One region of the Sphingomonas sp. PvP018 genome, then DNA from elsewhere that is predicted to be linked to it. Evidence: predicted binding sites of a transcription regulator. Region 1 holds the regulator's gene; the other holds the start of a gene.

The links. The regulator LexA, encoded in region 1, represses DNA repair genes until DNA is damaged. The targets are predictions, from matches to a motif close to GTTCCNCNCTTGTTCT.
Region 2: the regulator LexA is predicted to act here: its motif matches at 2,958-2,973, upstream of J3A66_RS11155 (MmcB family DNA repair protein).

The regions. Positions count from the first base shown of each region.
Region 1 is NZ_JAGIOU010000001.1:3,633,395-3,642,452, reverse strand. Features, by position in the region: cobalamin riboswitch at 1-98, opposite strand, end outside; gene glp (gephyrin-like molybdotransferase Glp) at 336-1,520, shown strand; gene lexA (transcriptional repressor LexA) at 1,589-2,317, shown strand; gene J3A66_RS16295 (ComEC/Rec2 family competence protein) at 2,478-4,685, opposite strand; gene gltX (glutamate--tRNA ligase) at 4,705-6,210, shown strand; gene J3A66_RS16285 (citrate synthase) at 6,236-7,519, shown strand; gene J3A66_RS16280 (hypothetical protein) at 7,521-7,721, shown strand; gene J3A66_RS16275 (HAMP domain-containing sensor histidine kinase) at 7,677-9,058, opposite strand, start outside.
Region 2 is NZ_JAGIOU010000001.1:2,543,200-2,552,257, reverse strand. Features, by position in the region: gene J3A66_RS11175 (SprT family zinc-dependent metalloprotease) at 1-622, opposite strand, end outside; gene J3A66_RS11170 (YcgN family cysteine cluster protein) at 627-1,061, opposite strand; gene J3A66_RS11165 (SCO family protein) at 1,058-1,657, opposite strand; gene J3A66_RS11160 (ankyrin repeat domain-containing protein) at 1,732-2,388, shown strand; gene J3A66_RS11155 (MmcB family DNA repair protein) at 2,449-2,946, opposite strand; gene J3A66_RS11150 (cell wall hydrolase) at 3,064-3,546, opposite strand; gene J3A66_RS11145 (DUF1491 family protein) at 3,877-4,203, opposite strand; gene J3A66_RS11140 (PaaI family thioesterase) at 4,214-4,693, opposite strand; gene J3A66_RS11135 (PTS sugar transporter subunit IIA) at 4,683-5,150, opposite strand; gene raiA (ribosome-associated translation inhibitor RaiA) at 5,253-5,849, opposite strand; gene dnaQ (DNA polymerase III subunit epsilon) at 5,899-6,591, opposite strand; gene coaE (dephospho-CoA kinase) at 6,599-7,186, opposite strand; gene J3A66_RS11115 (shikimate dehydrogenase) at 7,183-7,998, opposite strand; gene J3A66_RS11110 (nucleoside triphosphate pyrophosphatase) at 8,126-8,719, opposite strand; gene J3A66_RS11105 (pyruvate, water dikinase regulatory protein) at 8,716-9,058, opposite strand, start outside.

The sequences.
Region 1 (9,058 bases):
CGCCGCTTACAGTTGCAGGGACAGCTGCGGTCTTGGGGCGAACCCCGCACCGCATTCCCATTCAAGCCCCGAAGGGCACCGACGCGATCTGTGCGGATCCGGCTTGCGTCGGACCTGCGCCACAGGGCTAGCGCGTTTTGCCCGCGCTGACGACAGGATTTGCGTGCGGCGCAACGCCGGCCATGTCGTCCCATCTTACCGCAACGTCTGCCGCACCTCGTACGTTGATCACATAACCGACCGGCCTCCTGCCGGTCGCGGCGTTGCCCGCTTTCCGCCCCCCGGCATTCGTGCGAGCAGCGCAGACCCTCATCGCCCCGCTGAACGGAGCCCGCATGCGCCCTCTCGTCCCCGTCGCCGAAGCCCAGTCCCGACTCTTCGCCATGGCATCGCGCGTGCCGGCCGAAACCGTGCCGCTGCGCTCGGCGATGGGTCGCTGGGCGGCGGAGGACATTCTCGCCCGCCGCACCCAGCCCGCGACCGACCTCTCGGCGATGGACGGCTATGCGATCCGCTATGCAGATCTGCCCGGGCCGTGGACGGTCATCGGCGAGAGCGCGGCCGGCCGCCCCTTCACCGGTTCAGTCGGCGCGGGACAGGCGACGCGCATCTTCACCGGCGCGGCGATGCCGCCCGGCGCCGATACCGTCCTTGTCCAGGAAGAGGCCGCACGCGACGGCGACCGGCTGATACTCGACGGCGAAGGCCCCGCCTTTGAAGGCCGCAACACGCGCCGCAAGGGGCTCGACTTCGCGACCGGCACGCGGCTGATCGCGGCCGGCGATCGGCTGACGCCCGCGCGCATTGCGGTCGCTGCGACCGGCGGACACGGCACGCTGTCGGTCGGCCGCCGGCTGCGTGTCGCGGTCGCCGCGACGGGGGACGAGCTCGTTCCGCCCGGCTCGACCAGCGACCCCGTCCCGCTACCGGAATCAAACGGCATCATGCTCGCCGCGATGCTCGCCGACCTGCCCGTCGACATTATCGATCTCGGAATCCTCCCCGACCGGCTCGACACGCTGCGTGACGCCTTTGCCGGGGTCGATGCCGATCTGCTCGTGACCACGGGGGGCGCGTCGGTCGGCGATCACGACCTCGTCCGCCCCGCGATCGAGGCGGCTGGCGGGGCAATCGACTTCTGGCGGATCGCGCTGCGCCCGGGCAAGCCGATGATGGCGGGCGCGCTCGGGCGGACGATGCTGCTCGGCCTACCTGGCAACCCGGTCTCCGCCTTCGTCACCGCCATCCTCTTCGTCCGCCCCGTGGTCGCGCACATGCTCGGCGCGCGCGATCCCTTGCCGCAGACGACGCACGCGCTGCTCGGCGAGGATCTTCCGCCCAACCAGTCGCGGACCGACTATATGCGCGCCGAACTGCGCGACGGTCGCGCCTATGCCTCGACCATCCAGGACAGCTCGATGCTGCTGACGCTCGCCCGCTCGTCCTGCCTGATCGTCCGCGACGGCGACGCGCCGGCGGCAAGGGCGGGCGACTCGGCGGAAATCCTCGTCATCGCGTGACGTCACCGCTTGACGAAGCTGCAAGTGTTCCATAGAAGTTCCTCGTCTGTTCCGGACGGAGAACCGTTATGCTCACGCGCAAGCAGCACGAGCTTGTCTGCTTCATCAACGACCGCCTTGCCGAGACGGGCGTGTCGCCCTCGTTCGAGGAGATGAAGGACGCGCTCGACCTGAAATCGAAATCGGGCGTGCACCGTCTGATCAGCGCGCTTGAAGAGCGCAACTTCATCCGGCGCCTGCCCAACCGGGCGCGCGCGCTCGAAGTGCTGCGGATGCCCGAGCGTCCCGAGGCTGCAATCGCACAGACTGCGGCGAAGTCGGGGCCGAAGGCGGCTGCGGCATCGGCCGGCACCGTATCTGCGCCGGACACGGCCAGCGCCACGCCCGCGTCGCCCGCCCGCATCGCGGCGAACGACGTCGTCGAGATCCCGCTGCACGGCCGGATCGCCGCCGGCGTCCCGATCGAAGCCTTTGAAGGCAGTTCGATGCTCGCCGTTCCGGCCGCATTGCTCGGCACCGGCGAGCATTATGCGCTGGAGGTTTCGGGGGACTCGATGGTCGAAGCCGGCATCCTCGACGGCGATTATGCGCTGATCCGCCGTACCGAGATCGCCCGCGACGGCGAAATCGTGGTCGCGCTGATCGAGGACAGCGAAGCGACGCTGAAATATTTCCGCCGCGAAGGCGCAATGGTCCGGCTCGACCCGGCCAACCGCGCCTATGACCCGCAGCGTTATGCGCCCGCACAGGTCCGGGTTCAGGGCAAGCTGTCGGGTATCCTGCGCCGCTACGACTGACGAATGCCGGGTGGCGCTGGCGGTCATCACCGCCACGCAACCGGCAGTGGCGTTCGTGACCAACGGCCCCAGGCACCATCGTCCGCGTTTCGGAATTGCGGCCCTCCCAATCGGAGGCCCCACTTTCGCAGGATCATGACCCGACATACCCAATCGCGACCTATCGCTCTGACCACCCCCGAGCCGGCACCCGAAACCGGACCGACGCCGCCCCCCCGGCCAGCCCATGCTGATCGCCCGCCGCCCCGAACCGTCGCATTGGCCGCGCCAGCGTCGGTGGATCGCGCCACGGGTGCCGGTCCCCCGGATTGAGCACCGTCACCATCCGCCCCGTGGTCAACGTCAACGCGATCCCCCCGGTCCGCGCGAGCATCGACCGGTCGAGCTTCAGCCATCGCGGCGTACAACCGCGCGGCAGCCCGCGCTCGCTGATGACGATGTCCGCGCGCCGGCAGGCGGCAACCATCTCCGCGATCGGCACCCGGTAAACGCTGCGCGTGGCCAGCACGCGCCAAGCCCGGCCGTGGGCGACGACATCGGTCAGGCACAGGTCGCGGCTGCACCGCGCGTCGGGCTGATCCGCGAGCAGCAGCGGCTCACCATCGACCCCGCCATTCTCCGCCAGTGTATCGCGGACATAATCCCCCGCCCGATCGCGAAGCAGCGCGAGCCCGGCGGCGGTCCGGACCGCGACATGGCGACCATCGCCCGTGACCAGTATATCGGGTGACGGCGTCGTCAGCGCCCAGATCGCGCCAATCGCCAAGGGCAGCATTCCGATCCGTCGCCACCGCGTCCGCCACAGCGCGATCCACACCCCGCCGCCGACCATCAGCGCAAACGCCCCATCGGGAACCGCCGGCAGCGCGCGGACCGCGCCCGGTGCATGCGCCACGCCGCGCGCGAGCCACAGCAGCGCGTCGAGCGCATGCTGGACCAGCCACCAGGCGGGCGCGCCAATCCCGATCGTGTCGAGCAGCAGCGCCAGCGCCTCGAACGGCATCACGACAAACGTGGTCAGCGGGATCGCGACGATATTGGCGACCGCGCCGTACAGCCCGGCCTTGTGGAAATGATAGACTGCGATCGGCATCAGCGCCGCCTCGACGACGAGCCCGGTCAGCAGCAGCGACGCGGCGCCGCGCAAGAGGCGCCTGCCGCGGCCCTCGTCATGCGGCGCGAACGTGGCACGGACGACGGGATGCTCGTGCAACGCGATGATCGCGGTGATTGCGGCGAACGACAATTGGAAGCTCGGCCCGGCGAGCGATTCGGGCAGCGCGAGCATCACCGCGATCGCCCCCGTCGCGACCAGCCGCAACGTCATCGCCTCGCGCCCCATCGCCAGCGCGACCAGCACCAGCAACGCCGCGACGCACGAGCGGATTGTCGGCACCTGGCTGCCCGTCAGCACGGTGTAGCCGATCGCCGCCGCCGCACCGGCAAGCGCGGCGATCAACGGCAGTCGCGTGTGGAGGGCGAGCCACGGGCTGAGCGCGAGCAGCCGCAGCACGATCAGCATCGTCGCCGCGACCGCGGCGGTGATGTGGAGGCCGCTCACCGACAGGAGATGCGCCAGCCCGGCGCGCCGCATCGCCTCCGCATCCGCGTCGCTGATCGCGCCGACGTCGCCGGTCGCCAGCGCTGCGGCGATCCCGCCCGCGCTCCCGTCGAGTTGCGCGACGATGTGCCGCGACAACGCCACCCGGACCCCCGCGCCACCGCGGCCCGGCTCTGCTACCACCACAGGCGAAAAGCCCCGCCCCGTCGCGCCGATCGCGCCGAACCAGGCGACGCGCGCAAAGTCATAGGCGCCGGGCACCGCGGGCAAGGGCGGCGGCATGAGTCGCGCGCGCAGCCTTATCGTCGCGCCGATCCCCAGCGTCGCCGGCGCATCCGCCTCTGCCAGGTTGATGCGGACGCGGCCGGGCAACGCAACCGGCGCGCCATCGGCGTCCTGCCCCGGCCCGACCGGCCGCACCGTCAACCGCACAAGCCGGCGCGCGACGAGCGGTTCGATCGTCTCGACCCGCGCCGACAGCTGCACGAATGTCGGCCCCGCGAGCACCGGTGCCGCCACGCGGTCCGATCGCACCCAGATCAGCCCGATGCCGAGCGCCGCCGCAATCGCGCCGATCGCGAGCATTCGCGCCGCGCGCCCGCCGCGCCCCGCCGCAAGTCCGGCCAAACCGCCGGCAGCCAGCAAAAGGATCGCGGTGCCCCATGCCACGGGATCGGGCAGCACGAACCACAGTGCGATGCCGCCGCCAAGCCCGACCGGCAGCCATGTTATGAGCTGGTCGCGCTCCGCCTCCAGCCAGCGTTCGATCGCCCGGCCCGGCTCCGCCATCCAGGGCGGCACGCCCATTTGTCGCCGCCGGGGACGCATGCTAGAGGCGGCGACGGCTGATCCGGCCATCGTTTCTACAGTCTGGGAGCACCCGCGGTTGGGCGCAATATCTGATACGGATGCCGTCGTTTCGGCCGCACCCGTGGTTACTCGTTTCGCTCCGTCGCCGACGGGGTTCCTGCATCTTGGCGGCGCGCGCACTGCGTTGTTCAACTGGCTGTTCGCCAAGGCGAACGGCGGCAAATTCCTGCTGCGTATCGAGGATACCGACCGCGTGCGGTCGACCCAGCCGGCGATCGACGCGATCATCGACGGCATGCGCTGGCTGGGGATCGACTGGGACGGCGACGTCGTCATGCAGTTCGCCGGCGCCGATCGCCACGCCCGCGTCGCGCACCAGATGGTCGAGGCCGGTCACGCCTATCGCTGCTACATGACCAATGACGAGATCGCGGCGATGCGCGCCGAGGCGCAGGCGGCCAAGAAGCCGCTTCGCATTCGCAGCCCGTGGCGCGATCGTCCAGCGAGCGAGGCCCCCGATCTTCCCCATGTCGTCCGCCTGCGCGCGCCGCAGGAGGGTGCGGTCACGATCGAGGATCGCGTCCAGGGATCGGTGACGGTCCGCAACGAGGAAATCGACGATCTCGTCCTCCTCCGCTCCGATGGCACGCCGACCTATATGCTCGCGGTCGTCGTCGACGATCACGACATGGGTGTTACCCACGTCATCCGCGGTGACGATCACCTCAACAACGCGTTCCGCCAGCTGCCGATCTACCGCGCGATGGACGCGATCGAGGGCGGCTGGCCCGATCCGATCTATGCGCACATCCCGCTGATCCACGGCCCCGATGGTGCCAAGCTGTCCAAGCGGCACGGCGCGGTCGGCATCGAGGCCTATCGCGACGAGATGGGCATCCTGCCCGAGGCGTTCGACAATTACCTGCTGCGGCTCGGCTGGGGGCACGGTGACGACGAGATCATCAGCCGCGAACAGGCGGTCGAGTGGTTCGACCTGTCGGGCGTCGGCAAGTCGCCCTCGCGCTTCGACCTGAAGAAGCTCGAGAATCTGAACGGCCACTATATTCGCGAGGCCGATGATGCGCGTCTGGCCCAGCTCGCCGCCGATCGGCTCGGCCATGCCCTGCCCGATGGCGGACTCGACCTTCTGACTCGCGCCATGCCGGTCCTGAAGCCACGTGCAGCGAACCTGAACGAACTCGCCGAAGGTTCGAATTTCCTGTTCAGCCAGCGACCTTTGGCGATGGATGACGCCGCAGCGAGCCTTTTGCAGGGTGAAGCGAGTGCGATTCTGACGAACGCGCATGCTGAACTTGACGCGCTCGACAAGTGGGATACGGAAGCGCTCGAAGGCGCGGTACGGCGCGTGGCCGAAGCGCGAAGCCTAAAGCTCGGGCAGGTTGCACAACCCCTTCGCGCCGCGCTGACCGGTCGCAAGACGTCGCCGGGAATATTCGATGTGCTCGACCTGCTCGGGCGTGACGAGAGCCTCGGTCGGATCGCCGACCGGATGGCAGACTGATAAGATTTCGAGGAAGGATACAAGCATGAGCGAGACCGCAAACCTCAAGGTCGACGGCAAGGAATTCGATTATCCGGTCATGTCCGGTACGGTCGGCCCCGATGTCATCGATATCCGCAAGCTGTACGCGCAGACCGACAATTTCACCTATGATCCGGGCTTCACTTCGACCGCCTCGTGCCAGTCGAAGCTGACCTATATCGACGGCGATGCGGGCACGCTGCTCCACCGCGGCTACACGATCGGCGAGCTCGCCGAACAGTCGAACTTCATGGAAGTCGCCTATCTGCTGCTGAACGGCGAACTGCCCAGCGAAGAAGAGCTGTCGACCTTCTCGAACACGATCACGCGCCACACGATGGTGCATGAGCAGCTCGCGCAGTTCTTCCGTGGCTTCCGTCGCGACGCGCATCCGATGGCGATCCTGTGCGGCGTCGTCGGCGCGCTCTCGGCCTTCTACCACGATTCGACCGACATTCATGATCCGGCACAGCGCGTCATCGCGTCGCACCGCCTGATCGCCAAGATGCCGACGATCGCCGCGATGGCGTACAAGTACAGTGTCGGCCAGCCGTTCGTCTATCCGGACAACACGCTGAGCTACACCGGCAACTTCCTGAAGATGACGTTCGCCGTCCCGGCCGAGAAGTACGTCGTGAATCCGATCGTCGAAAAGGCGATGGACCGCATCTTCATCCTCCACGCCGATCACGAGCAGAACGCGTCGACCTCGACCGTCCGTCTCGCCGGCTCGTCGGGTGCCAACCCGTTTGCGTGCATCGCGGCCGGCATCGCCTGCCTGTGGGGCCCCGCGCATGGCGGCGCGAACGAAGCCGCGCTCAACATGCTGCACGAGATCGGCACGGTCGACCGGATCCCCGAGTTCATCGCCCGCGCGAAGGACAAGAACGATCCGTTCCGCCTGATGGGCTTCGGTCACCGCGTCTACAAGAACTACGATCCGCGCGCGGCGGTCATGCAGACGACCGTCAAGGAAGTGCTCGGCGAGCTGGGCGTCACCGACCCCGTGTTCGACGTCGCGATCGAGCTCGAGCGTCTGGCGCTGAGCGATCCCTACTTCATCGAGAAGAAGCTGTTCCCGAACGTCGACTTCTATTCGGGCGTCATCCTCTCGGCGATCGGCTTCCCGACCTCGATGTTCACCGTGCTCTTCGCGCTCGCCCGCACCGTCGGCTGGGTCGCGCAGTGGAACGAGATGATCACCGATCCCGACCAGAAGATCGGCCGTCCGCGCCAGCTCTACAGCGGCCCGACGCAGCGCGACTATACGCCGATGGCGTCGCGCTGAGATGAAGCTGCGGCCGATCCTGATGGTCATCGGCGTGCTATGCGCGCTGATGGGGTTCCTGTGGATCGGCCAGGGGCTTGGCTATGTCCATTGGCCGCGATCGAGCTTCATGCTCGATCAGCGGCCTTGGGCGGACCGCGGCGCCGCGCTCGCGGTATTAGGCCTGGTACTGATCCTGGCCGCGCGCCGCCTGCGTCGGTAACGACAACACGAACCGCGCCCCCTCGCCGATCGCGCTGTCGATCGTCAGGTCGCCGCCCATCGCCCGTGCCAGCCGCCGCGCGATATAGAGGCCGAGGCCGTTGCCGCCCGGCTCGGACGCGTCGACCCGCTCGAACTTCTCGAAAATCCGAGCATGATCCGCAGGCGCCACGCCCTTGCCGGTATCCGCGACGACGACGGTGACCTGATCGCTCCCCGCATGCGCCGTCACCAGCACCGCGCCACCCGACTGCGAATAGCGCACCGCGTTGCCGATCAGATTGACCAGGATCTGCAACACGCGCCGGAAATCGCCGCGCGCGACGACGCGGGCTTCCGCGGCGGGACGGGTGATCGTCACATTCGCGTTGCCCGCTCGCACCGCCAGCAGCCCGGCAGCACGCCGCGCAATATCGGCCATATCGATCGTCTCGAGAAGCAGCGCGAAGTCGGGCCGCTCGACCGCCTGAAGATCGACCAGATCGTCGACCAGCGCCAACAGATGGCGGCCGGCATTGGCGATATCCGCGGCATAATCGGCATAATCGGGCTGCACCAGGCCATCGGTCTGCGCATGGATACTGTCGGCGTTCGCGACGATGCGCGCGAGCGGTGTCCGCAACGCCCGGTCGAGCCCGGCGGTGAAGGTCGGCGACAGCTGGTCCGCCCCCGCCGGCCGGGGCTTGGCGGGCGGCGATGGTACGTCCGCGGGATCGTCGATCAGTTGCCCGCTGCCGATGAACCCTGCAAACGCCCGCTCCGCGTCACGGCGAACCACGGCGCTCAGCATGATCGCGCGGCCCGACCCCCGCAGCCGCGCGGGCTGTGCGTCGAGCGGCTGGCGGCGCGCGACCGCGTCGAGGATCGGCAGCGCGCCGTCATCGCCGCTGTCGAGCATGACGAGGCTCGTCAGCGGCTTGCCGAGCAACGCGAGCGGGTCGACGCCCATGCGGGGCCCTGCGTCGGGCGATACGAATGTCAGGCGAAGTGCTGCGTCGGTTTCCCAGCGCCAATCGGCACCACTCGACAGGAAATCGACGCCTGCACCGGGGTTCGGTGCCGCTGGACGCCATGGCTGGAGTTCACGCCAGCCGCTCACCGCAAGGCCGACCGTATCGCCCTCGGGCTGCGCACGGACCCACAGATCGAGATCGACGTCGTCATCGGCGATCACCACGCTGCGCGAAACCGCGATTCCCAGCCGGCGCGCCAGGCGGGCGATCATCGCGAGCTGCGGCACCGCGATCGGCGCGCCGATCACCCCCCCGGCGCGGCTGTTGAGCGCAAGCAGGATCGGATCCGCCGACAGCAACACGCCGTCCCCTGCCACTTCCGCCA
Region 2 (9,058 bases), 1.1 Mb from region 1:
CGCGCGCAGGGGTGGGGTCCTCACCATAGAGATCGGCGACGAGCGCGTGGAAGGCGGGCGCGTGGTTCATGTGGACGCGGTGGGCGACCTCATGTGCCACCGTTGCCCGCCGTACGAAGCCGGGGGCGAGGATCAGCCGCCAGCTGTAGCGGATCACCCCGCTCGACGCGCAGCTGCCCCAGCGGCCCCTGGCATCGCCGATCGCGACCTGCGTGACGCTCACCCCCGCCTTGGCGGCATATTCGGCGGTTTCCTGGTCAAGCAGGTCCAGCGCGGTACGCTTGAGCCATGCCTCGACACGGCGCGCAATCGTCTCGACGGGACCGGACAATGACAGGATCGCGCCGTCGCGGACCACCGTGCGGCGGCTGCCCGGGGTCCACGCGATCGTCACCGGCTCATCGGCGACCATCACAACCGCATCGGGAACGAAGGGCTGCGGCCGCGGCAGCCGCGCGCGCTGTTCGGCGATCCAGTCTGCTTTCTCCTCCGCCCAGGCCAGCGCCTGCTTCAAGGCCGCCCGCTTGGGCAGGACGAGCCGGGCGCGGCCGCTGGCGGGATCGATCGACAACCGTGCCCGGCGTGCGCGCGGATGCCGGATGATCTCGAGGCCGTCGATCACCGCGTCAGAGTTCGCGGTCGATCACGTGATATTCGAGCTCACCGGCCTCGTCCTCGCTGATCGTCCAGCCGCGGACCGACTGTTTGGCGCGGTGGACCGCCTCGCGGTCGCCGCAGACGAGATAATGCCACTCGGGAAGCTGCTCGCCCGCCGCGCGCAGGCGGTAGGCGCAGGTCGAGGGCAGCCAGTCGATATCGCGGACATTCGACGTCGTCAGCCGCACGCATTCTGCGACATAGGCGTGGCGGTGCCGATAGTCCGAACACTGCCCGCTGCGCCGGTCGAGCAGCCGGCACGACACATTGGTCGCGACGAGCTCGCCGGTATCCTCGTCCTCGAGCTTGTGGATGCAGCATTTGCCACAACCATCGCACAGGGCTTCCCATTGGCCGCGGTCGAGCTTCTCGATCGGCGTGTCTTCCCAGAATCTGGCGCTCATCGGGCCCAGCGCTTGATGTCATCGGCCAAGGCCTGTGGTCCCTTATCCTGTGGCAGCAGCGCGAGAGGCTTGCCGTCCGGATCCATCAGATAGGCCTGACGCGAGTGATTTACGAGGTAACCGCCACCGGGCGCGGCATCCCCCTTGGCCGAGAAGATCGCGAATTCCTTCTTCACCGTCTCGATCGCCGCGGGACTGCCGGTGAGCCCGACGATGCGCGGATGAAAGGCGGTGACGAACTGCTTGACGACCGCAGGGGTGTCGCGCGTCGGATCGACGGTCACGAAGATCGGCACGATCCGCGCCGCAAGCGCCGGATCGCTGGCCTCGAGCAGTTTCATCGCGCCGCCGATCGTCTGCATGTCGGTCGGACAGACATCGGGACAGAAGGTGTAGCCGAAATACATGATCCGGTATTTGCCCGCGAACCGGCGGTCGCTGACCTGTTGCCCGTCCTGATCGACGAGCGTGAACGGCCCGCCGATCCGCGCCCCGGCAAGCGGCGGCGTCGCGGGCGCCGCGCTCGTATCGGGCGCAGAGGGGCTGCACGCCGCGAGCGCGAGGGCGGCGAGAAGGGCGGGGCGTCGATTGGTCATGATACAGCCAGCCTTGATCTGTTAGCCCGTGCGGCGCAAGCGTCGCACATCACCCGCGTCCCGAGGATCTATCGATGTCGTATATCCGCCAGTGCCCCGCCCTGACGACGGGCGCCAAGACCATGGGCGCCCTGTTGATGGGAGCCGTGATCGCGCTTCCCGCCGCCACTGTGATCGCCCCGCGTGCCGCGCATGCGCAGAATCAGTCGGAGGGATATAAATTCCTGAACGCGGTGCGCGAGTCGAAGAACAACGAGGTGCTCGAAATGCTCGGACGTCCGGGCAGCAGCATCGTCAATGCGCGCGACGTCTCGACGGGTGAGGGCGCGCTGCACATCGTCATCAAACGTGCCGACGAGACCTATCTGCGGTTCCTGCTGCAGAAAGGCGCCGACGCCAATCTGCGCGACGGCAAGGGCAACACGCCGCTGCTGCTCGCGGTGACGCTCGGCCAGACCGACATGATCCCGATCCTGACCGCCGCCGGCGCCAATCCGAACCTTGCCAATTCGGCAGGAGAGACTCCGTTGATCCGCGCCGTTCAGCGCCGCGACGTTGCCATGATCCGCGTGCTGCTCAACGAAAATGCCGATCCCGATCAGGCGGATATCATCGCCGGCATGTCGGCCCGCGATTATGCCAAGCAGGACGGCCGCAACGTCGTGGTGACCAAGCTGCTGGCCGATGCGCCGAAGAAGACCCGCAAGGCAGTTTCGGGACCGAAATTCTGACGATCACGTCGCCGGGCGGCTGATCCTGCCGCGTATCGGGAGGATCAGCCGCCAGCCGGATCAGAAGGCGAGACCGGCGGCGTCGGGATCGACCTGTGCGATCAGGCGGCGTGCGGCGCGTCTCGCAAAGGCTAAAGTGCAGCGCTTGCGGACATGCGCGGGCAGGGGGGTCGTGTGCGCCTCACGGACGATCGCGGCGTCATAGCGATCGGCGACGATGATCCCGGTACGTTCGGGCAGAAACGCCGCCCCCTGCAGCGGCCGCATGTCGAACCCGGCCGGCACCGCCCAGAAATAGCGATCGCAATGCCCGAGATATTCGGGCCATTTGCCATCCCCCACCAGATCCGCGCGCGACACCTTGATCTCGACGACGACGATCTGCCCGCGGGCATCGATCGCCATCAGATCGGCGCGACGCCCCCCGTCGAGGGGAACCTCAGCCATCGCGGTCAGGTCGTGGCGCAACAACATCCGGATCACGCCGCGTGCCACATCGGCGGCACATAGGGGTGATCCGGGTTCGTCGATGCAGGAGTCCGGGGGGCTGTCGAGCATGCGCCAGAAATAGAACAATCCGCGAACGACGCAAGCGCGTTCACGGATTGTTTATAGGGTTGGCGATGCAAGTGGTATGCTGATCATGAACCGGATCCTGTCCGGATCGGCTGTCGATCAGCGATAGAAGACGTGGTTGCCGATCGAAGCGACCTTGATGACGCGGCCCGCAGGGCGGCGATCGGCGGTATTGAAATACAGTGCCTTCTCGGCCGGGCTGTTCCACGCATCGGCCAGTGCGACTTTCGCGACGGCGATGGCGGTGCGGTACGACGTGCCCTTGTTGATCGCGGGGATCTGGCCGCCGCGAACAAAGCTGAACTGGCCGCGCTGCTTGACGACGTCGCAGACGTCGGCGGGGAAACGACCCGACTTGGCGCGGTTGATGATGACTTCGGCGACGGCGAGCTGACCGGTGAGCGGCTCGCCCTTGGATTCAAAATAGATGGCGCCGGCAAGGCACTGGAGCGCTTCGTCGGCGGCGGCGCTATCCTGCGCGGCAACGGCCTGGGCGAGCGTTTCGAATTCTTCGTCTTCGATTTCGGCCGACGTCGGGACGGCGGTCTGTGCAGCGGGCTCGACGGCGGTGACGGGCGTCACGGCGGGAACGATCTGCGGAACATTCTGAGAGGAGAGGGCGTTTAGATTTGCGAGTGCGGTAAGGCTGGCGGTCGAGCGATCGACGCCGGTCGCCTGGCTGGGCGCGCTGTTGCCGAACAGGCCGGCGAGAGAGAAGGTCATGACCGCAATCGTTGCGGCCCGCTGCAAAATCGTCATTCAAACTTATTCAGATGCGGTTGGACCACGGAACCAATCGTACGAGCCGATCGTCCAGGCATCCCCCCGACTGCGTAACTGATCCGGATCGCACCCGTCCCAGCACAACGCCAATCAATGTTGAATATCCCCTCTATCGGGGGGACTTTGGAGTCAATTGGCGAGGATCGTTTCAGCGGCGAACCGTTCCGCCGCTGCGACATCCACCTCGATCACCCAGAGATCCGGATCGCTCGACCGCCGTCGACGCCAATAGCCGTCGAGATCTTCGGCCGGAGTCGAGTCGATCAGCGCCGTTCGCCCGTCGGCGCCGATTCCGCGCTCGAGCAGGCGGGGCAGGGCACCACGGTCGATGGCGATCACGAGGATCGCGCCGCCCTGCGCGTCCCCTTTGGCGAGCACCGCGCCGAAACCGCCGGCATCGTTGACCCGTCGGAGCAGCGCACTGACGAGGACGCCGCTGGGAAGCCGGCCACTCATCGCAGGACCATCACGGCAGGGGGCGCGGCGAGACGCGATATCCGGGAAGCCCGGCCAGGGCGATCCGCGAGCGCATGAACGTGCCCGTGCCCCGCGCCGCCTCCTCCCCCTCGGCATCGATCAGCCGGGCATCGGCGACGAACACGCGGCGCTTCCCGCTGATCCAGCGGCCTTCGGCGATGACCGGCCCCGCCTTTAACGGGCGGGTCAGCAACAGGTTGAACGCGGTCGTCAGGAGAAAGCGATCGGTGACGAGACTGTTGGCGGCATAGAAGGCGGCATCGTCGAGCATCTTGAAATAGCTCGTCCCGTGCGCGGCACCGCCGGCATGATAATGACGTTCGTCGATCGTGAACCGGATCCGCGCAACGCCGGCCTCCGGTATCTCGAGCGTGGATTCGAAGAAGCGGTTGATCGGCGCACAGGCGTAGAGCGATTCCAGCGCGCGAAAATGCGCCTCGGCGCCGGCGGAGGCCAGTTCAGGCGGCATCGCGAACCGCATCGGCGGTGAACAGCGCATAAAGCGCATCGGTCGAGCCCGCACCGCGCAGCTTGTCGAGGAACAGCTTGTCGCGCAGCCGGCGCGATATCCGCGCCAGTGCCTTCAGATGAACCACGCCGGCATCGGTCGGCGACAACAGCATGAAGACGAGATCGACGGGCAGATCGTCGACGGCCTGAAAATCGATCGGCTGCGCCAGTCGCGCGAACACAGCCGTGACCTGCGTCAGTCCGTCGAGTTTGGCATGCGGAATCGCGACACCACCGCCAAATCCCGTCGAGCCCAGCTTTTCGCGGGCAATCAGACGGTCCGCGATAGTTTTTGCGTCGCCTTCGACAATGTCGGCAGCAAGCGTGGCGACATGGTGAAGCACGGCCTTTTTGTTTGCCGCGACCATGCCGGTCAGGACCGCGTCCGGACGCAGCATATCACTGAAGTCATTCATGCTGTTCATGTCTCAAAAGCGCCCCCGCACGCCCCGCCTTAACGGTTCGCACGGGGGCGTAAAGCGCAGCGTCACAACAGCTGTTGCGGCTCGCGCGCTCTATTAGGGTGCGGCGGATGCGGAGCGTTGCGGTTCGACCCAGCCGATCGTGCCGTCACCGCGGCGGTAGACCATGTTATGCGCGCCAGTACCCGCATTCATGAACAATAATGCGGCTGTATTGCGAAGATCCAGCATCATCACCGCGTCGGATACGCTGGCCTCGGGAATGTCGACGCGCGTCTCGGCAATGATCAGGGGCGCATCGGGGGCATCGTCCTCGGTGACCTGCTCCTGAAACAGCGTATAGCTTGCATTGTCATAGCCGTTGCTTTCCGCGATCGCCACGGCTTCACCGGCATGGCGATCCTTGAGGCGACGCATATAGCGGCGAAGCTGGGTTTCGATCTTGGCCGCGGCGCTGTCGAACGCGGCACGGGCGTCATAGGCATCGGCATGGCCCTTGAGCACCAGCCCCTTCATGACATGCGCGACGATATCGCATTTGAAGCCGGCATCATGCGGCCCCTTGCCGAACGTGACCTCGGCGGAAATGGCGCGCGAGAAATACTTGTCGGCGATACCCTGGAGTCGGTCTTCCACATGGCTGTTGAGCGCATCGCCAGTGGCGACCTGATGACCAGAAATCCGGATATCCATTATCGTCTCCTTCTCATCGGACGGTCCTATTGGCTCCGTCCGCCCGGCGTCATCCGGACGCCACGGCCCCCCAAATCGGATCCTTGATCCCCTTCATAAACGCGGCATGGGCCGCAAGGTCTCCCTCGCTGACCGTGAAAACACGCGGTTGCCGAACGACACGAGGCGCCGGTGCGACGACCGGAGTCGCAGCGGTGACGGTCCGCTCGCTGAGCAGGCCGAGACCGATCTGGCGACCACCCAACAGCTCGACATAGACCTGCGCCAGAAGCTGCGCGTCAAGCAGCGCGCCGTGGAGAACGCGGTGACTCCGATCGATCCCGAACCGCGAGCACAGCGCATCAAGCGAGTGCTTCGCGCCCGGATGACGGCTGCGGGCGATCTGCAGCGTATCGATCATCCGGTTCAGGTGAATGATCGGCCGTCCGCATTTGACGAGTTCGCCGTTGAGAAACGAGAAATCGAAGCTCGCATTATGCGCGATCATCGGCGCATCGCCGACGAAATCGAGCAGGTCCGCCACGCCGTCGCCGAACCGCGGCTTGTCGGCGAGGAACGCTTGGCTCAGCCCGTGGACGTTGAACGCCTCGACCGGCATGTCGCGTTCGGGATGGTAATAAGCGTGGAAGGTGCGCCCGGTCTCGACCCGGTTGACCATCTCGACACAGCCGATCTCGACCATGCGATCGCCACCGGAAAAGCTGAGGCCGGTGGTTTCGGTATCGAAGACGATCTCACGCATCCGGCTGTTATCGGCGCTCATGTCCCATCACGCAAGCGATCACCGCACGAACCTGCGCGCGGGTTTCGTCGAAGCTCGTGTCGGTGCGAATGACATGATCGGCACGCGCGCGTTTCTCGGAATCGGGTGTCTGGCGGGCGAGGATCGCGGCGAAACGCTCGGCGGTCATACCGGGGCGGGCGATCACGCGGGCCCGCTGGACATCGGCGGCGGCGGTTACGACGACGATGCAGTCGACCCGCGCATCACCGCCGGTTTCGAACAACAGCGGCACGTCGAACACGACCAGCGCGCCGGCATGAGAATCGAGAAACGCCTGACGCTCCTCGCCGACCGCGGGATGCACGATTGCCTCGAGACGGCGGATCGCGTCGTCGTCGCCGAACACCGCCGCCCCCAGTCGTGTACGGTCGACCGCGCCGTCATGGACGGTGCCGGGAAACGCGTCGCCGATCGGTGCGACGAGTCGGCCGCCGACACTCTGCAGCCGGTGGACCGTCGCATCGGCGTCGAAGACGGGGACGCCTTCCTCCGCGAACATCGCGGCAACGGCGGATTTACCCATGCCGATCGAGCCCGTGAGGCCGATAATCATGCGGTGAGCAGCGCGCGCAAGGCCTCGTCGCGGTCCCGCGGAGGTTCCACGTGGAACAAAATCTCGAACGCTACCGCCGCCTGGCCGATCAGCATCTCGAGCCCGTCAACGGTTTCGAGATCGCGCGCGCGGGCGGCCTTGAGCAGTCCGGTCTCGAGCGGTGCGTAGACGATGTCATAGACGAGCGAGTTGGGATCGAGCGCGCCGAGATCGAGGTCGAGGGGCGGCTGACCGGCCATGCCGAGGATGCTCGCATTGACCAGCAGCCGCGACGGTGGGACCGCCGGACCGATCGGCAGCGCCTGTCCCTTGAGCCCGAATGTCGACAGCAACGCCGCCGCCTTCAAAGGATTGCGGTTGAGGATCGTCACCGGACCGACGCCCATACGCGACAGGGCGAAGAGGATGGCCCGCGCCGCGCCGCCTGCACCGATCACGGTGACGGGCTGGCCGGCGATATCAAGATCGTCGATCGGCGCCCAGAACCCCGCGGCATCGGTATTTGTACCGATGCAGTCGCCGGCGGAGTTGCGGAAGACGGTATTGATCGCGCCGATCGAACCCCGGACGTCGCCGGGGTCGGACACGTGGTCGAGTGCCGCCAGCTTGTGCGGCATCGTGATATTGCACCCCCGCCATGCAGGATCGCTCTTTCGCGCAGCGAAATAGGCCGGAAGCTCTTCCGCGGTGACGTGCTTGTGCCGGTACTCGGCGTCGATCCCGAGCGCGTCGAGCCAGAAGCCGTGGATCAGTGGCGATTTCGATTGGGCGATCGGATCGCCGATCACTTCGGCATAGGGGCGAGGGGTCATTCAGAGCTCCATAAGATCCCGGGGCTGGCTGGCCGGCGTTCGACGCCGCCCACCGCGCATCGATCGCGTGTAATCGATACCACCGGGATTGCCAGACGAACGCCGATCGCCGTCAGAGGCACACGCGCTAGGCGGGCAGTGCACCGCGGGTCCGGAGGAAATCGAGCACGTTGAGCAGCGGCATGCCGAGCACGGTGAACTGGCTGCCGTCGATCTTCGTGAAGAGCTGCGCGCCTGGACCCTCGATCCGGTAACAGCCGACGCACCCCGCGATCGCCGGCCACTCGGCTTCGAGATAGGTTTCGATGAACGCGTCGGACAGCGGCCGGACATGCATCCGCGCGCGCTCGACATGGCGCCACACCGGTCGGCCATTCTCCGCGATGACCGCCGCGCTCCACAGGTCATGATGCGTGCCCGACATCCGTCGCAGATGCGCGGCCGCGTCATCGCGATCGACCGGTTTGTCGAGGATCGTGCCGTCCTCCAGCGCGACGAGCGAATCGCTGCCAAGGACGAGATGCCCCGGCATCCGCGCCGAGACCTTCGTCGCCTTGAGTTCGGCAAGCGCGTCGGCAAGATCTCGGGGTGACAGCGCGACCAGGGCCGCCTTGGCCGCATCCTCGTCGACACCTGCAAAGGTCGCATCGAACGCGACGCCCGCCGCGGTAAGCATCGCGCGACGTGACGCGCTCTGCGACGCGAGAATCAGGAAGCTCATGCCTCGGGCCGGCGCTGGTTGCACAGCGCGATGATCGCCGCCGCGGTTTCCTCGATCGACCGCCGTGTCACGTCGATCACCGGCCAGCCATTGTCCGCGAACATCCGCCGCGCAAAGGCGAGTTCGCGCATCACGGCCTCTTCCTCGACATAGGAGGTGTCCGGTGCTTGGTGCAGCGACAGCAGCCGGTTGCGGCGCACCTGGATCAGCCGGTCGGCGCTGGTCGTCAGCCCCACGATCAGCGGCTTCCGCAAGGCGTAGAGGATCTTCGGCGGCGGGCTTTCGACGACGATCGGGATATTGGCAGTCTTGTAGCCGCGATTGGCGAGGTAGATCGAG